DNA from 2 places in the Viridibacillus sp. d25.2 genome. Region 2 is predicted to be linked to the other one. Evidence: a T-box and tRNA genes for the amino acid it is inferred to sense, from the RefSeq annotation. Region 2 holds a T-box; the other holds one or more tRNA genes.
The links. A T-box is a leader RNA that pairs with one kind of tRNA and senses whether it is charged. The one in region 2 lies ahead of serS (serine--tRNA ligase), so its partner is inferred to be a tRNA-Ser.
Positions count from the first base shown of each region.

Region 1: it has a tRNA-Ser gene. The T-box ahead of serS (serine--tRNA ligase) is inferred to sense a tRNA for this amino acid. The anticodon was not compared.

Region 1 covers NZ_CM196652.1:793,419-803,065, reverse strand. Annotated here, with positions in the region: gene ACZLO7_RS04025 (YheC/YheD family endospore coat-associated protein) at 149-1,189, opposite strand; gene ACZLO7_RS04020 (CotY/CotZ family spore coat protein) at 1,419-1,850, opposite strand; gene ACZLO7_RS04015 (ATP-grasp domain-containing protein) at 1,867-3,084, opposite strand; gene ACZLO7_RS04010 (hypothetical protein) at 3,864-4,190, shown strand; one part of gene ACZLO7_RS04005 (IS3 family transposase) at 4,217-5,061, opposite strand; one part of gene ACZLO7_RS04005 (IS3 family transposase) at 5,061-5,340, opposite strand; gene ACZLO7_RS04000 (condensation domain-containing protein) at 5,452-5,718, opposite strand; gene ACZLO7_RS03995 (DUF2785 domain-containing protein) at 6,033-6,854, shown strand; tRNA gene ACZLO7_RS03990 (tRNA-Leu) at 7,401-7,482, opposite strand; tRNA gene ACZLO7_RS03985 (tRNA-Cys) at 7,525-7,598, opposite strand; tRNA gene ACZLO7_RS03980 (tRNA-Gly) at 7,611-7,685, opposite strand; tRNA gene ACZLO7_RS03975 (tRNA-Gln) at 7,694-7,765, opposite strand; tRNA gene ACZLO7_RS03970 (tRNA-His) at 7,772-7,847, opposite strand; tRNA gene ACZLO7_RS03965 (tRNA-His) at 7,895-7,970, opposite strand; tRNA gene ACZLO7_RS03960 (tRNA-Trp) at 7,987-8,060, opposite strand; tRNA gene ACZLO7_RS03955 (tRNA-Tyr) at 8,073-8,156, opposite strand; tRNA gene ACZLO7_RS03950 (tRNA-Thr) at 8,166-8,241, opposite strand; tRNA gene ACZLO7_RS03945 (tRNA-Phe) at 8,249-8,324, opposite strand; tRNA gene ACZLO7_RS03940 (tRNA-Asp) at 8,354-8,430, opposite strand; tRNA gene ACZLO7_RS03935 (tRNA-Met) at 8,434-8,510, opposite strand; tRNA gene ACZLO7_RS03930 (tRNA-Val) at 8,533-8,608, opposite strand; tRNA gene ACZLO7_RS03925 (tRNA-Glu) at 8,624-8,698, opposite strand; tRNA gene ACZLO7_RS03920 (tRNA-Ser) at 8,721-8,812, opposite strand; tRNA gene ACZLO7_RS03915 (tRNA-Asn) at 8,818-8,892, opposite strand; rRNA gene rrf (5S ribosomal RNA) at 8,904-9,019, opposite strand; rRNA gene ACZLO7_RS03905 (23S ribosomal RNA) at 9,156-9,647, opposite strand, start outside.
Region 2 covers NZ_CM196652.1:2,975,668-2,985,314, forward strand. Annotated here, with positions in the region: gene ACZLO7_RS14645 (serine hydrolase domain-containing protein) at 1-702, opposite strand, end outside; gene ACZLO7_RS14650 (methyl-accepting chemotaxis protein) at 1,379-3,343, opposite strand; gene serS (serine--tRNA ligase) at 4,260-5,540, opposite strand; T-box leader at 5,663-5,879, opposite strand; gene ACZLO7_RS14660 (hypothetical protein) at 5,891-6,076, opposite strand; gene ACZLO7_RS14665 (CAP domain-containing protein) at 6,092-6,946, opposite strand; gene ACZLO7_RS14670 (ion channel) at 7,258-7,623, shown strand; gene ACZLO7_RS14675 (methyl-accepting chemotaxis protein) at 7,945-8,766, shown strand; gene ACZLO7_RS14680 (hypothetical protein) at 9,014-9,178, shown strand; gene ACZLO7_RS14685 (TIGR03943 family putative permease subunit) at 9,196-9,647, opposite strand, start outside.

The DNA.
Region 1 (9,647 bases), 2.2 Mb from region 2:
TCTACGCAGCTCATTGATCTTCGAGTATAGCCTCCGCTAGTTCAATAACAATTTTTTTAATTAACCTAATATTGTATACAGTCCAGATAAAATCTCTTTTTAAAATTAGCCTTCTCAAATAGTAAAGGCAGTTACATTTCTCTAAACCTCAATTCGAAGACAAGTTCTTGTTATTAAGGGCTAAATATTTGGCGTAATGAATCGTATTTCTTGCTACGTCTAATTCACTATTAAATATTATTGGGATTCCAGGCCGCCAATTTACTTCAAATAACCACAGCCTCTGGTTCTCATCGATTCCAACGTCGATTCCTAATTCATCGAGTGGGGAATCATCGTATAATGAATCAAAATGGTTAGAAAAGCTTAATGAAAAATACTCAAGTGATCTTTTGACATTGAACCAGTCATCATTAAACTCTTTTTGTAAAAAATTATCAAGATAAGCAGTGTAACCGCCACTACCTAAATTAGATGTAATACTGCCCAATGGTCCTATACGGGGATATATTGATGTTATGACCCATTTGCCTTCTCCATTTTTTTGTACATGCAAACGGAAGTCGGATACATGGCCTGATTTTATCTGACATGAAATAAACCTTTGAACTATATATTCTTGTTCCTGAATTCTAAGTAACACCAAGTCAAACAACTCTTTTTTCGTATAAATTGAGATTTTGCCTGCGTCATTAATTTTGAATTCATCATCTTCTTTTTCAATGAAAAGGATGCCCTCACCTTGGTGGCCAGAAATAGGTTTCATAATGATTTTTGGATATTGATTAATCATGTTCAGTAAATCTTCGAAATTAGTTAGCTCGATTGTTGGAATCAGGTATTGTTTAAAATCCTTACCTTCCTTAATCCTTTTATAGACACTCAATTTATCTCCGATTGAATGACTAGTAAAAGTAATTCTCTCAGATAAATAGTCGAAGGTTTGCTCTGCTTTTTCACCTAAGGGATAACTTGCATTATAAATGACATCTGGAAATGGATATTCCTTGTCAATCCACACACCATTTTCATAATATTTCCCGATAATTTTCTGGTTTTCAATATCAACTTTTCCAGGTGTAAAGTAAAAAAACTCCACACCTTCAGCTTTAGCCACAACAGAATAGGCATAGGCCTTCTTTACGTTCTCGGGTTCTGCCCTATGATGCAGCATTCCAATTAAGATCATATTTTTCCACCTCTCCTTATAAAAGATGACATTCTAAGAAAACCATTAGAGAAGGCTATCCAGTACTCCCCTTTTTATGAACACCTAGATTCTATATAATTAATGTACAATGACTAAGATACGTGCATAATATATCCAAAAGCCTAGCAGTCCAACTTCCCATCAAGTTTGAGATGCTTAGTAAAACCGATGAACCAACGATTCGAAAATGCTAATCCGTCTTTTGTTCCTAACACTTTTGTTCAACAATGATACTTTGACGATCTATTAATTTAGGACTGATACACTGAATACCGGAAAATTCTTGTATGGATACAGTCACTTTAATATTCGTTTTTTCTAATCGATAAAGATTGTATACAGTATCTAAACAATTTCCTTCTATATCAATTGGACGTAATAATGATAGGGAGACATTCGAGTCAATTAAATCCTCAATACGGAAAAAACAAGTTCTAAATAGGGATTGTGAGGTCGTGGTAGTACCAAAGGTAAAATAAGGTTCAGAAGTTGCAGCGGAATATAAAATAAATGGGATGGTTTCCTGAAGTATACCTTGAAAGATTGGTAATTGCGCCTTGTTCTGGGTTTCATAAATCATTTTCAAAGTAGATTTCAGATTACAAACGGACTCGTATTCCTCATGTCGGCCATCTATCATTTTTTATCCACTCCAATTAAATAGGTTCAATATAAAAACGGATTTCTTTTGCTGCTTCCTTAGCAGTCCTGATTGCTTCTTCTTTATTTTCTGAAGATGCCAACACATATCCATAGCGATCGCCCATGGATAAAGGCGGATGTAATACCTTCCCTTTTTTAGGCTTAATAAATACTTCCTCTACCCCATCTATCCGAGAACAGCGATTTTTTCCTGTCACCTTTATTAAAGTACCCGTAGATTCACTTGTTAAATATTGTGCATATACAAATCTTTTGTATTTTTTTTCGAGATTAGGCTCTTGCCCCAAAAAAATCTTTATGGTTTCTTCAACTAAATTAATTCCATAGGCCGTTTCAATTATTCGATTCATTGCTCCCCCTGATATCCGAGGGTTTATTTCAATTAGTTTCCATTCATCATTAATTAATCGCATTTCTAAATGGCAAGATCCATTATTCAAATTAAACCGTCCCAGTACCAAACAAACGGTTTCATAGATTTTATTGTAAAGGACTATGTCCATATCTCCCAACAAACAATAACCAGTAACAATAAAACGATCTGAAAACGTTATTTCCTGTTCAAGAACTGCAATAATATGAACTTTTCCTTTGTAAACACATGCTTCAATCAAATATTGAGGCCCCTCTAAATATTCCTCAATTAATACCTCTCTGTTCCCTTTTTTTAATAACGTATTAATGGATTGTTCTAATTGCTTGTCATCTTTGACAAATAACACATCTTTAGAACCAGTTGAAATAGGGGTTTTTACAATGAGAGGAAATAACCCTTTTTGGTTATTGATAAAGTCTTCTAAGGAATCATCTTTATCAAACTTTGCAAAATAGGGGGATACAGGAAGATTTTTTAAAAGTTCACGTGTTGAAAGCTTATCTTCCATTTTTTCTAAAGGTTCAGGGGATACAGCAGTCAAACCTAATTCTTTTGACAGTTTTGCAGCTACATGGACATAAGGATCAATAAAGCTCAATATAGCTTCTATTTTTTTTCCTTGTGCTTGTATTGCTCTTATATTTTCTTTTAACATATCGTGGTTCCCCAATTCAGTAAGAACCATTTGGTGAACTTCAGGGAAATCGAGTCTGTTTACAAGGAACCTTTTCCTATCGGTTAATAGTATAGTAAAAAAACCTAGCTTTTCAGCAGCCTTTATTGCTTCCCTACTTGAACCAGATTTATTACTACCTATAAAAATAATTGTTTTCATAAATTAGTTTATCAACCTTTCTGGTGCCTATGTTGGCATTTTTAGTCTGTGAAAATAGTTTATTCAATGGCGACTTGATTTGTTTAGGTCAACTTAACTATTAATTAATAATATATAATTGAGATAATTTAATTTAAACTCTACTTTTTCAAAGCGAAATCGGCAAATAACCCTTCCGTATGTCCTAATATCGTCATTATGATAAAGGTATCTATACCTGCTGCTACCATGCGTCTTGCCAAAGTAGCCTAAATATATGTGGGCTAACTCGCTTTAGTTCCTGCTAGGCTAGCGTATTTCGTAAAACGATATTGAATGGTATTTACTCGTATCTAAATCTCCTCTCCCAAAATACTGTAGCAGAACCCATAGAACTTTTAGCGATTTTGGCACAAACATAGGGGAAATATTTATTACTTTCTCTCAATACGTCTGGATCTAAACGATTTGTTTTAATTAATCTAATAATTTTTTGATATGATACACTATATAGATTTGCTATATCTTGATATATCATTTTATTTTTAGATAGTCAAAGTTCTAACAAAACTATTCACCTCAACAATTGTCTTTTGCAAAATAAAAGTACATATTGGCTATGGCAAACTGAAAATTGTGATGTGATTTATTCAGAACATTTTACAGGTACAATTAAAAGAACATACGGAATTTCAAAAGGTATTTGGAGTGGTTAAACACGGGGATACATTTCAAGAAGGTAAAGCAATATAATGATATAATGAGATTATTTTAATAAGGGCTTTGAGGAGTTTGAAACGATGAAACGATTTCTAAATATAAAATTCAATTTAAGAATGAAAATGATTCTGCTTATTAGCTTATTGATTATTAGTATTTGGATAATCTTCTCAGTATTCCTAGAGCGTTTTATATCGGATATGGCGGAGGATCAAATCGGCAAAAGAGCATTGAGTCTTGCCCATAGTGTAGCAAATATACCAGAAATTAAGGAAGCATTTGCATTGGAGGATCCTTCTTCAGTAATCCAGGGCATCGTTCAACCGATTCAGCAGGAGTCAGGCGCAGAATTTATTGTTGTTGGAAATAAGGAAGGAATAAGATACTCTCATACCAATCCAGACTGAACTGTCAACACTAAACTAGACAACTATTATAAGGTCTGTTGTTTAAATTCAACGGGCGTTTTATAGTCCAAAGTTTGATGAATTCGAATATTGTTAAACCAATTCACATAGTCTCGAAGTTCAAGTTCAAGTTGTTCAAGAGAAGTAAAAGAGCGTTGGTAAATAAATTCCGTTTTGAAGCTCCTAAATGTTCTTTCAGCCACGGCATTGTCATAAGGACATCCTTTTGTACTTAACGAACGTGTCATTCCAAAAGCTTCAACAGCTTCTGAAATCAGGTGATTATCAAATTCTTTCCCACGATCACTATGAAACATTTGTACATTTGTTAAGTTTCCTTTAATCCGACTTAAAGCTTGGTAAACAAGAACGGCGTTCTTATGTGAACCAGCACTATATCCGACCAGTTCACGATTAAATAAGTCGACAAATAGACAGACGTAGTGCCATTTATTAAGAACACGAACGTACGTTAAATCACTAACTAGGACGGCAAGTTCTTGTTCTTGCTGAAATTCACGGGCAAGCACATTTCCAATAGGTGCTTCATTACATGTTTCCTTATAAGGTTTAAATTGCGCTACTGTATAGTTTGAGGTAAGACCTAGTTGCTTCATGATACGACCAATCCGACGTCGAGAAACGATTTTCTCTTGCTTCTCAAGTTCCTTCTTAATTTTACGTGTACCGTAATTACTACGGCTTGCTTTGAAGATAGTCAAAATACACTCCGTTAACTCGATTTCATCGGCTGCTTTTTGTTCATCTTCACGTAAACTTGCGTAGTAATAATATGTACTACGTGGAATTTCAAGGACGTCGCACATTGCTGATACCGAATATTTGTGAGTGTTGTTTCGAATCACATCTATTTTCGTCCCATGATCAGCGCGGCTTGCTTTAAAATATCATTCTCCATCCGTAAACGTTGAAGTTCTTTACGCATTTCTATCAGTTCGTTTTCTTCAGGCGAACGATTATCTTTTGCTTTAAAGGAACCGGTATTTTGATGCTTTTTAATCCAACTATCTAGAGCCGAAGGCGTTAAGTCGTATTCACGTACAATATCTGCACGTGATTTTCCGTTCTCATAAAGCTGCACCATTTGTAATTTAAATTCAGCAGTAAACGTTCGGCGTTTTTGTCTCATCGGATAGCACGCTCCTTTTTGATTGTTAGAGTAAGTGTACTAGCCCTTATTTTATTTGTCTAACTTAGAGTAACCTGTCCACTCCACTTGTATACTCTGCATTGGGACTAATCATAATCCAAGTACATGTTGCTCTCTGCTAATTCTTGCTGACCATTTATTAATAGAACGCAAACCATCATAAGTGCTAATCAAGTGATGCCATACTCTTTCAATCTCTTTATCAGTTATATCTCCTTTAATTTTTAGGACAACCTGTTCCATGTATTCGCTCGATTTAGGATCCATCTGATATTTAAAGTGTAGTCCTTGCTGTGTAGGTGACAACGATAATATTTCCTGAATATTTTCTTTTCTTAATATTTTATTATTTATCAAGTAAACAATCCTTTTATTTTGTAGTGAATTTCAGTTAGATCGACTGTAATTATTGCTTCAGTAGATGTTCTTCACGCCCAAAATTTAAATTCCATAGTTATTGCGCTTTGGATTAATTTGATTTAATATACAAATTATGACTATCTAACTATTAACTTACAAGGAAAATCATGAAAATTATTATGCTATTGCGGATTGTCTCTGATCCTATCTGTACCTTATAGTAAGGGAAGAAGGGTACGGGAAGAAGCCGTATAGTCAGTAGAAACCCTTGAAAAAGTTAGTTCAGAAAATTTCTAGTAGGAGCGTGTAAAATGAATTTAAAAGAAAAGTTGATATTAATAAAAGAAAATGGGTACCAAGCACCCCCCGATACATTCCAGTTGATACTAGAAATGATAAATAACATCGGTTCTTTGGATGCCCAACTACGTGATGAGCTAATTTATACAACCTTATCACATTGGATTCCTGATAATTCTCTAACAGCAAACGAACTAGAACAACTTCTACCGGTTGTTTTGGATAAAAACCATTTGCTTTTTAAGCTTGGTGAAACAAATACAGACTCTGTCTTCACTCGATCTTTCTCCATGCTAGTCATACCGCTCTTCTTCATAAGGCATAGAGAATCACCATTTCTCTCAAGAGAGCAAATTCATCAGATAAAAGAGAAAGTATTTTACAATGTACAAGAAGAACGAGATTACCGTGGGTATGACGAAGAAAAAGGCTGGGCTCATGCTATAGCCCATGCAGCAGATGCTTTAGAAGATTTGGCTCAATGTTCCGAACTGGATAAAAATGACCTCTTAACTATCCTCGATTTGGTTTACGAAAAGATGACCATAACAGATCGAATTTACTCCGATGGGGAAGATGAGAGAATGGTAAAATCCATAATTAGTGTTTTAAATAGAAAAATACTTAGTCAGACTTATGTAGAGCAATGGATTCAAAGTTTTGGTGATGTGGAGAAAAATTCAGAATTTCTCCCTGCCTTTAAGCAAAAAAATAATATAAAGAACTTTTTGAAAAGTTTATACTTTCGAGTTAAATTTTACAAAGTGGATGCCGTTCTCTGCTCGACTATCGAGCAGACATTATATAAAGTAGAAAAAGTATACTATTCCTAATTAAAAAAATTGAGGGGAAAGCACCCGCACTTGTCCGTCTCCACTTCAAATGTGGTAACAGGCAAATAATAGCCCTCAGGGGACATTTTCACTTCACACTTTTCAGAGAAAATTTGATTTGCGGGGATTCAGATGGATCTCCGTTCTACATGGCAAAACAGACTATTCAACTAATTGTTTTACCATATTTTAGTATTAATTCACCTATTACTTTGAAGTTTCTTATTGAACTAACCTGCCTCGTTAGCTTAAGTACACTGTTTCACAAACTCACATCAAGACTAACATAAAATCCTATTTTTAATTTAGAAGTGTTATTCAATTAAATGGCCCGATTGTTGAACAAAGCGTTAGTGAAGTGTACTAAACATTGAACTTCTTGATTTTCAACAGCTTCTTTCATATTTACCATGATACTACCATCTCCCTTTAAATAGAAACGATAACAGTTTAAAAATATTTTATATCAACTATAATGTTCTTTCTACAAATTTTCTACAAAAAAAAGAAACCCCTGATATATCAAGGGTTTCAAGTTACTTTAGATACCGGTGGTCGGGGTCGAACCGACACTCTCGAAAGAACACGATTTTGAGTCGTGCGCGTCTGCCAATTCCGCCACACCGGCATAATATTATTATATGCAATATGTAGATATTTTAAAAATAATTGGAGGCGGCAACCGGATTTGAACCGGTGGTAGAGGTGTTGCAGACCTGTGCCTTACCACTTGGCTATGCCGCCGTAAATAAAAAATGGAGCGGAAGACGAGGTTCGAACTCGCGACCCCCACCTTGGCAAGGTGGTGTTCTACCACTGAACTACTTCCGCAAATTTAACTGGGGTACCTGGATTCGAACCAGGGCATGACGGAATCAAAATCCGTTGCCTTACCGCTTGGCTATACCCCAATAATATGGGGCGACTGATGGGAATCGAACCCACGAATGCCTGAACCACAATCAGGTGCGTTAACCACTTCGCCACAACCGCCATAATATTATTATTATATTTCAATCATTTTATTGTCAAAAATTAAATGGGGCGACTGATGGGAATCGAACCCACGAATGCCTGAACCACAATCAGGTGCGTTAACCACTTCGCCACAACCGCCATTATAAAATTAAATTGGCAGGGGCAGTAGGAATCGAACCCACATCAAAGGTTTTGGAGACCTCTATTCTACCGTTAAACTATGCCCCTAAAATAAAAAAATGGTGGAGGGGGACGGATTCGAACCGCCGAACCCGAAGGAGCGGATTTACAGTCCGCCGCGTTTAGCCTCTTCGCTACCCCTCCAGAAAAACATGGTGCCGGCGAAAGGAGTCGAACCCTCGACCTACTGATTACAAGTCAGTTGCTCTACCAACTGAGCTACACCGGCATTATTATGGTGGGTCAGGACGGAATCGAACCGCCGACACTTAGAGCTTCAATCTAATGCTCTACCAACTGAGCTACTGACCCATAATAATTTAATATTCTTTTTTAAAAAATGGCGGTCCGGACGGGACTCGAACCCGCGACCTCCTGCGTGACAGGCAGGCATTCTAACCAACTGAACTACCGGACCATTTGGTTGCGGGGACAGGATTTGAACCTGTGACCTTCGGGTTATGAGCCCGACGAGCTACCGAACTGCTCCACCCCGCGATAATGGTATTATTAATTTAAATGGTGGAGGATGACGGGATCGAACCGCCGACCCCCTGCTTGTAAGGCAGGTGCTCTCCCAGCTGAGCTAATCCTCCGTATAATGTTATAAATGGTGACCCCTACGGGATTCGAACCCGTGTTACCGCCGTGAAAGGGCGGTGTCTTAACCGCTTGACCAAGGGGCCATTTAATAAATGAGAATGTGTATGGCGGAGAGCAAGGGATTTGAACCCTTGAGACAAGGTTACTCGCCTACACGGTTTCCAACCGTGCTCCTTCGGCCACTCGGACAGCTCTCCAAAAATGGCTCCGAAGGTAGGACTCGAACCTACGACCGTCCGGTTAACAGCCGGATGCTCTACCACTGAGCTACTTCGGAATAATATGATCGCCTAGCAACGTCCTACTCTCACAGGGGGAGACCCCCAACTACCATCGGCGCTAAAGAGCTTAACTTCTGTGTTCGACATGGGAACAGGTGTGACCTCTTTGCCATCGCCACTAGACTATTGTATTACCTAAGGACAAGAATAATTATATCATCTTTTTTAAATTTTAGCAAGTGTTTTTTGCTATTTTAGAAAAGTTTTTTATTATTCTCTCAAAACTGGATAAATTACATTGAAGTTTGTTAAGTAAAATTTGGTTAAGTCCTCGATCTATTAGTATTCGTCAGCTCCGTATGTCGCCACACTTCCACCTCGAACCTATCTACCTCATCGTCTTTGAGGGATCTTACTTACTTGCGTAATGGGAAATCTCATCTTGAGGGGGGCTTCATGCTTAGATGCTTTCAGCACTTATCCCGTCCACACATAGCTACCCAGCGATGCCCTTGGCAGAACAACTGGTACACCAGCGGTGTGTCCATCCCGGTCCTCTCGTACTAAGGACAGCTCCTCTCAAATTTCCTACGCCCACGACGGATAGGGACCGAACTGTCTCACGACGTTCTGAACCCAGCTCGCGTACCGCTTTAATGGGCGAACAGCCCAACCCTTGGGACCGACTACAGCCCCAGGATGCGATGAGCCGACATCGAGGTGCCAAACCTCCCCGTCGATGTGGACTCTTGGGGGAGATAAGCCTGTTATCCCCGGGGTAGCTTTTATCCGTTGAGCGATGGCCCTTCCA
Region 2 (9,647 bases):
AAGTGTGGCAATATCCTCATGTCCATCTAATTCTTCTAAATGAAATACACTTTGATACATGCCTGCTGGATCTAGAATGTAATCTTTCAAATATTGTTCGTATTTGATTCCACTAACTCTTTCAATAATAGTGCCTAAAAGAGCGTAACACTCATTTGAATAGCTAAACTCTGTACCAGGTGCACCAAATAGCTGATACTCCGCGTTCGCAATACCTTCCATCAATTCCTCATATGTTTCAATATATGGAAGTTCAGATAATTCATTTTCTTTCTTTTCATCTTCTTCGAATCTTGGATCCAACTCTATACTCTTACGTAATGCACCCATTAATAATGTTAAAGGAGGTAATCCTGCAGAATGAGTCATAAAGTGATGAATCGTCATTTGTTTTGTATACTCTTCATTATTAGTTTTAAATTCTGGTAAATATTGAACAACAGCATCATGAACAGAAAGTTTTCCAGCCTCTTGTAGCTGGAGAATAGCCATACACGTAAATGACTTCGTTATTGAACCGATTCCAAATACGGTGTCAGAGGATAAAGGTAGCTCCTTTTCTACATTTCGATACCCAAATTCATTTTCATAAAATAATTGACCGTCTTTCGCCAAGCCCATTGCAAACCCTGGAATTTGATATTTCTTTGTAAGTTCAACAGCGTACTGATCGAATTCTTTCAGCATTGTTTCTTGTTTCATATTGTACACCTCTCCACTTCTTAATTTTCTGACTTTTTAATAAATATATCTTTTGGAAATTCATTGTTCTAGAGGCCTGAATTGCTGCATGTGAATGTGATGCACTGATTGGGTTATTGCTTATTTATAGACAATAAGAAATCGATTTCCCCCTTTCGCTGTCTATATTAATTGTACGGAACGAACTTCTCTTTTTTCTTACTCAATTCTTACAAATTCCTTAAGCTTTGAGACAAGCATAAAAGAGACACTTAGTAAACGTAAAACAGGAGCTTTCGCAGATTCCTCTAATAATTCTACTGTTCAACCAGGGAAAAGCCGAAACTTGCTAGCGAATCACTTTGGTAGTATTTACAGTGCAGGGTCCCCAAAACACTATATATGCCAACAACAGTGTTAACATTACATTTGTTTTTGGTTCTTTAGGTGAAACGCTTACTTATTGGGGTAAAAATATCGAAGGACTGTCGGTTCTTCTTCCTTGCTATTCTTAATTTCAATAACTAGAAAAATCAAATATCACGGTATCTTGTAATAATAGGATTCAAAAAAATTAGGCTACTTAAAGCCAAAAGAATTTGGTCATCAAGTAGCCTAATAATTGTGTGTTAAATAGCTTTTTTTAACACTTTGAATAGTAACGCTAATTTAGTATATTCTGCTTCTAATATCCGTTTTAATATTTAAACTGACTTATTAGGTCTTTTAACTCATCAGCCATGTGAGAAAGTGCTTGAGCAGACGCATTAATTTCTTCCATAGAAGCCAATTGCTCCTCTGTAGAGGCAGCGACTTCTTCCGATGTAGCAGCATTTCCTTTAGCTGAAAAAGCTAAATCCTGAGTATTAGCTGAAACCTCTTGGACACTCTCTGACATTTGTACTGATGTGGAAGAAACCTCCTCCATTTGAGGAGTAATTTCTTTCATACTTGACATAATTACTTGGAACTTGGCTATGGCTTCATCTGAAACCCGTAAGCCGCTAATTACATCTTCATTAACTTTCGCCATAATACGTACAGATTGCTCTGTGTCTGCTTGAATTCCATGAATAAGGTCAAAAATTTGTGTTGCAGATTGCTGCGATTGCTCTGCTAGCTTCCTTACTTCCCCGGCTACTACTGCAAAACCCTTTCCATGCTCTCCTGCCCTGGCTGCTTCGATTGCGGCATTTAGAGAGAGCAAGTTCGTTTGTTCAGCAATACCTGTAATAACATCTAAAATAGAGGTGATTTGCTGTGAACGGTCATGTAACGTTTGAATTTTTGTGTTTGAATCTGTAACAGATAGATGTATAGAATTCATTTGATCTTTTGTATCTTGTACTGCTTTGCCCCCCTCTAGGGCATGCTTAGTGGCATGTTGAGAGAGGGTGGTTACATTGGAAGAACATTCGGCTATATGAAGGATTGCTTTCGACAGTTCATTTAGCTCTTCTACATTCTTGTCCGCATTCGTAGTTTGGGTATCTGCGTTACTAGAAACTTCTTGTATAGCGATAGCCACTTGCTCGGTTGCCATACTAGTTTGATCGGCATTAGCGGTGAGCTCTTCTGCTGAAGAGGCAACTTGTTCTGCATTTACCTCTACTTTTTGAATAAGTGTTTTAAGACTATCTTGCATGAGATTGAAGACTTGTCCCAATTGTCCAATCTCATCTTTAGAGGTAATCACCAATTTTTCAGTCAAATCCCCTTTACTAATCGTCATTGCACTATCTTTTAAATCTTCAATTGGTCTGATAATTCTTTTTGTAATAAAATAAACGGCAACAGCACTTACAACAATTGAAATGGCTAATACGAGAATAGTGGTAAGCAAAATGGGCGAAGCAGATTCATCTATTTCTTTCGAAAAAATTGTTCCTGTAATTTTCCAACCTGTGAGTTTATTTGTTGTAAATAACAATGTTCGATCATCACCATCATATACATAATCATACTTACCCGATTTAGAATCATACATCTGATTAATAAAGCTCTCTTTCACTTCCCCTCCACCTTTTAAAGTAGGGTGTGAAACCACCTTTTTATTTTCATCAAAAATAGATGAGTATCCCGACTTCCCAATATTAATTGAATTTGATACTTTTTGTAGTTCTGTTAGATTAAGGTCCACTGCGACAACACCTGAACGATCATTTAACTGCTGAGCAATTGTAACGATCATATCTTCAGTCCGCACATCTTTGTAAGGTTCTGTTATAAAAGGATCTCCTTTAAGCTCTACTGCTCTTTTATACCAACTTCTTTCCAGAGGATTATAATTTTTAGCAGTAGACACGTTCGCACCTTGAATAAATGCTCCACTATTCGTTGCAAGATAAATACTGAAGACATCTGGGTTTAATTTAAAGTATTGCTGAAGAAGTGATCTTAGGGCAACCTCGCCCTTTCCATACATCGAAGAATTAATTTCCTCACTGAAGACGCCTAATTCGTTTATTTTTTCACTGATGGTTTTGTCTATAAGTTTATTTAATACTTCAACACTCTCGTTGGCACTATGAAGAATTTCCTCTTCTATAGAATCTTTAGCTGATATATATGACAATACCCCAACCAAAACAACAGGGATTACTAATACAAGCGCAAATGAAATATATAGCTTATTTTTAAGGCTTCTGAATAAATTTTTCATGCAACAATTCTCCTTTTTCTACACAATGCTTTAAAAGCTTTATTCTTAAGATGCTTTCTTACAACTATTCTCTGTATGCTTTTATACGCAAACCTTATATCGAAATACTGATAAGGAATCAAAAAGAAAAAAGCTGCTTTCTTACATATTTTTCAACTACAACTCCTTTGATTAAATAAATTATTTCCTTTGCTTTTATCGGCCGAAATACAATAATTCGAACATTAAAATTCCGAATTAAAATTACATTTAAAAATTCACAACTAATGACCTATTTCAGAAGCATTATAGCCTCCCGATATAAATTAATCTAATTCATTTAAACAATCTTCATAAACAGATAAACAAATAGAAAGAACTCATTTTGATCAATCTTTTTTCAAAATGAGTTCTATTTTAGTTTCTATTAAATTCAATGTTTCAAGGTTAAAAGAATTAGAAATGAAGTACGTTGTAATTCGATAGGATGATACTTTGTCAGCAGATGTCACTTTATCAATCTACTTACAAAATGATTGAATCATATTATATTATCAAGACCTAAATTTAATAAGCATAGATAAATTAAGGGACATAACATATTTTATATGACTAATATGTTATGTCCTTTCTCATACAACTAATTGGCAGTAAATTAAATAAGAAAGAGACACCTACTCCACAATCGCGCCCGATTGCGGAATAGTGGAAAATGCGAAAGAGCTGCAAAATGTCATTTCTAAATTTTTTCTAATGCACCCCATCCTTGATCATAGTAACATCTTTTTTAATCCCGCTAAATTTCCTTTAAGAAATAAAGCATTTTTTCAATTCCACAGCGTTTACACCACCCGATACTATTAAAAGCACCTGTAAATCGATAAAAAGGCAATACAATTACCTGTAAAGGATATCTAAAATAGCTTTTATCCGTTATTTATTTTGGTGCAATTACTTCTTTACCACCCATGTATGGTCTTAAAACTTCAGGGATTACTACGCTTCCATCAGCTTGTTGGTAGTTTTCTAAAATAGCAGCAACTGTACGACCAATGGCAAGACCTGAACCGTTTAATGTATGAACATATTCTGGTTTTGCATTTGGCTCACGACGGAAGCGGATATTCGCTCGTCGTGCTTGGAAATCCTCAAAGTTAGAGCAAGAAGAAATTTCACGGTACATGTTTTGTGCAGGAATCCAAACTTCTAAATCATATTTCTTCGCTGAAGTAAAACCTAAATCAGCTGTACATATTTTTAGCTTACGATATGGTAAGCCTAGTAATTGCAATACTTTTTCCGCATGATTTGTTAATAGCTCTAATTGTTCGTATGATTCCTCTGGTTTTACAAAGCGAACTAGTTCTACTTTGTTGAACTGATGTTGCCGGATTAAACCACGTGTATCACGACCTGCAGATCCCGCTTCTGAACGGAAGCACGCACTATAGGCAGCAAAGCCTTGTGGTAAAGCCTCCGCCAGTAAAATTTCATCACGATAGAAGTTTGTTACAGGTACCTCTGCAGTTGGAATCATGAAATAATCTGTTTCCTCTAATTTAAATACATCTTCTTCAAATTTAGGAAGGTTTCCAGTACCCGTCAAGCTATCACGATTAACAATGACAGGTGGTAGCATTTCCTCATAACCATGCTCCTCTGCATGTAAATCCATCATAAATGTCATTAATGCACGTTCTAAACGAGCTCCAAGCCCGCGGTAGAATAAGAAACGGCTACCTGTTACTTTTGTACCTCGTTCAAAGTCAACAATCTTCAAATCTGTAGCAAGATCCCAGTGTGCTTTAATGTCAAAATCAAATGTTGGAATTTCACCCCAAGTATATTCTTCTACATTGTCGTCTTCTGTTGTCCCTACTGGTACAGATTCGTGTGGAATGTTTGGCAAGCGCATCATCATATCTTTAAAGCGCTCTTCAACATCATTTAGTTGAACATCTAGCTCTTTAATATCATCACCTACTTGACGCATACGAGCAATAACTTCATCTGCATTTTCCTTGTTGCGTTTCATAATTGAAATTTGTTCAGATACTTTATTTCGTTCTGCTTTTAATTCTTCTGTTTTAGCAATTAACTCACGACGCTTTGCATCTAAATCCTCAAAGTGATCTAAGTTGCCTAAATCTTCATTACGCGTTAATAGCATTTCTTTAATTTCCGCGAAATTATCGCGTACGCGTTTAATATCTAACATAGTCATACCTCCAGTAGTTTAATGACATTGCAAACATTAAGTCTTGGTGTAATTGCGTTGCAAGCTAAACTCCAATAGCTCCGCTTTGAATCAAAATAAACACAAAAAAGCCCCCATCCCTAAAAAGGGACGAGAGCTACCCGCGTTGCCACCCTAATTGATTAGGCATATACCTAATCCACTTATTTCATAACGGCATTTCAGCCGGCTACAGCCTACTTACATTACTTCGACTGTGCAACTCCAGGACGGATTCACAAGTGCTTCTATCAGCTTCCACCAACCGCTGACTCTCTAAAAAAAAACGTGCTTGCTACTACTTCCCATCATCGTGTTCAGTTATTTAAATTTTAACCATACTGTACTATATGAAAACAGATTATGCAAGCCATACCATAGTATACAAAATATTCTAGAATTCTTGAATCACCGGTTAATTCCGGATGAAATGCACAACTCAATAAATGACCATTTCGCGCTAAGATAATTTCCCCTTTATATTCAGCGATAGTAACCCCCCTCTTGTCAAAAAGCAAGAAGGGGGTTTGTAGTTATTTTGCAAAAATTTGAGTACCGTATGTTGGATATTGAGCGTTTTTACCTGAAATAACAATACCTATTCCAACTTTTTGATAATTAGGTGATAAAATATTTTCTCTGTGACCAGTAGAATTCATCCAGCCATCCATGAAACTTGTTGCCGTTGGATAACCTACAGCGATATTCTCCCCTGATGCATATGTTTTATACCTTGATCCACTAAGGAGGTTTGACCAGCTCCCGAAGGTTGGGCTTGTATGGCTGAAATAGCGATTTGTCTCCATATCTAGTGAACGAATTATCGCAAGCTTTGTAAGCTTTGGATCTTGCTTTAAAGGTTTCAATTTCTTTTTTGCACGCTCTTTATTTATTATGCTAACTATTTGATCTTGCATTTTTTTATTTCCTAAATCAATGTAACTATCAACAAATTTACCAGATTTAATCCAGTAAGTCTTGCTACCTTTGTTTACTTTAATCCACCCATTTGTATTTGCTGCACTCACTTTATAAATCCCAGCGGCAAGCTTCGTTGTTGATTTAGAACCTTTTGCTTTTTTATAGGTTGTTGTTTTTTTTGAAAGATAGATATAATCACCAGTGAAACCGTTCTTTACCCACTTTTTATCTTTTGTTTGCATCCATTTATCTTTTGTTGTTTTTATAATCGTTACTTTCTTTTTAGCAGCTACTATAGATTTTCTTCCATATCCATCTTGCTTAGTAAACAGTCTACTTGTTTCAGTAAGCGTTACTTGTTTTGTTTTTGGACTACTTGCTTTAACATTGGTTGGACTTGCTAAACTACATAATAAGATCATCGCCATGAATACGACGCTAAATTTTTTCACCATTTTATTATTCAACTTAATTCCTCCGAATCTAATTATTAAAACGATAATTTTCAATGTTAGTAGTACTCTCTCAATAATCTTTTCGGAGAATTCTTCATTAAATATAGTCGTTTAATCAATATCAATTAAAAAAGAATCGTATTGACTCAATTTTTACTCACTATATCACAGTATCATTTTTTTATGATTATAAAGATAAAAAATAGTTTTAAACTATCAGTAAATCCATTATGTATAGGTGATTGTAACTAAAATATATATTTGTTTATTTATTTTCTATCTGTTGTATACTTGTTACAAATAGCAGCAGAAAGAGAGATTGTATGATTTCATTTATATTAACTACAAAGCGTCTTTTAAAAGCTCTAATTCGCGCTTTTAAGCAACCGTTGTTTATTTCATTGATTACATCATTATTTTTTATCCTTTTGTCAGGGACGATGTTTTATACGAACGTAGAAGGTTGGTCTATACTTGATGCCATTTACTTTTGTGTCGTCAGTCTCATTCCAAGCGGTGTAGATACTTCACTCACACCGACTACAAGTCTAGGCAAAGTATTTACGATGTTTTATTTAGCTGTTGGCGTTGGTGTTATGTTTCTAACATTACTGATTCTTGGTAAGACAATGATTAAGTCAACAGATGAATCGACTTCGGAAATTACAAAAAAGAGAAAATTATTGTAAGTAGTTTTAAGGTTGTCTTAATAGACGACCTTTTTTATATACTTTTTTACAACGCATGTATTTTTATGTAAGGTATCTTTACTCTAACGATAAAATTTTTATAAAAATATTTTAAACCTCTCATCAGATATTGTCGAAACAAGGAACTTTTTATACGATTTTCACCAAATGAATAATTGAAATATTTACTCTATAGGAAATATAAGCTATGATAATTAGGGAATAGTCAATTCTATCTATATTTTAATTATAGATAATGACAAATTACTTGCGACCATCTATCTCTTTTGATGGCTAGTATATAGGGCGGAGGTCATTAATTTGGATTTATTAGAAGTATTAAAACAGGCAACACCATACATACAATTAGCATTCAATAATGAAATTTTTGTCAGTATAGTTGATCGTGATCAAAACAAGGTTTACTTTGCGTCTCCAGGTACTAAAGTTGATCTAGGGGTAAAGACTGGCGATACAATGAAGGTTACTGAAGAATTACGACAAGCCTACGCAGGGAAAAACGTATCGAAGGATATACCTGCCGAATTTTATGGGGTCTTACTTCATACGAAAATATATCCAATTAAAGAAAACGGTCGTGTAGTTGGAGCTCTTAGCTTAGTTTTCTCAATGGAGAACCAAGAAAAGTTACAATCTTATTTGAGTCACCTACAAAATGCTGTCATTGGTTTACAGGATAAAGTACATCTTGTTGCCTCTCATTCAGAGGAGCTTGCAGCAACAAGTACTGAAATTACAGTACAATCTCGACAAGCACTTGCTGATTCAGAAGCTTCACATAGCGTAACAGATTTTATCAAATCAATTTCCCAACAAACGAATTTACTTGGTTTAAATGCTTCTATTGAAGCTGCTCGAGCAGGTCAGCATGGAGCTGGATTTAATATTGTTGCTCAAGAAGTACGAAAATTATCTCTAGAAACAAAGTCAGCTACAGAAAAGATTGAAGATTCACTGAAAAATATCACACAAAATCTACAAGGTTTAATGGGGAGTATGAATCAGATCAATACTGCATCAAATGAGCAAGCAGAGCTTGTACAAGGTTTCAGCTCAATTATCGAAGAGTTAGGTTCCCTGAGCAGTCAGATGGGCCAATTGGTGAAAGAAACATTGCGTTAGATTTCCATATTTTCAATCGAAATAATCAAGCCCATTGAGTATTCTATATGCAATGGGCTATTTAAATATATAATCTTACTTCACATGCATGCTATTTTAAAATACTTCCTTGTTCTACTTCTAACTTCCTCTTCTATACTTAAACACTTACCTATTTAATATTAATAAACATTATTAGCACCCGTAATAAAATACTTCTTGATTCTAGGAACAAATGTTCTTATAATGGATATAAGAGGTGAGTCGCATGAAACAACAAGTAAAAAAACAGCAATTGACAACTGCTGAGAGGCACTATTTACAGTGCGCTGCAAACGAACTTTTAAACACTGCATCAAAAGATACCGTTTTATCCACTTTAGCAATCTACGCATGTTTATCCAAAATAAAAACGCCATCTACAAAGAGATAGCGTTTTACTATGTTCATTTATAAATTTGGATTTTCATAACCCCTGAATGTATATGGTTCTTCTGGTTGTATTGTTTTCTCCCAAGAATCAACCTTCAGTACTGGGATATTTGCTTTAAAAGGTTGGTAGTAAACTGTAGAGATCGTACCTTCTACATTCACCCAATCATCATCTTGTAATTTCATATCATCCGGAAATTCAACTAACATTCCAAACACACCTGAGTCTGCTACACAGTGAATGACACCAAAGCGTAACACAAAAGCCTGCTTACGATCTATTACTTGCTCTTTGTATATAAATCCTTTATATGAGAGCTTTTTTCCGATAAATTCTCCAGGGAAGTTATAGATTGTCTCCATCCCTTTTAGAAAATTTTCATCATTTAAAGCGACTGTAGGCATATTAGCGAAGACACCGAGTTCTTTTTGCATGATTTCATTATATCCATCTTTTCCAAAGTAAATGC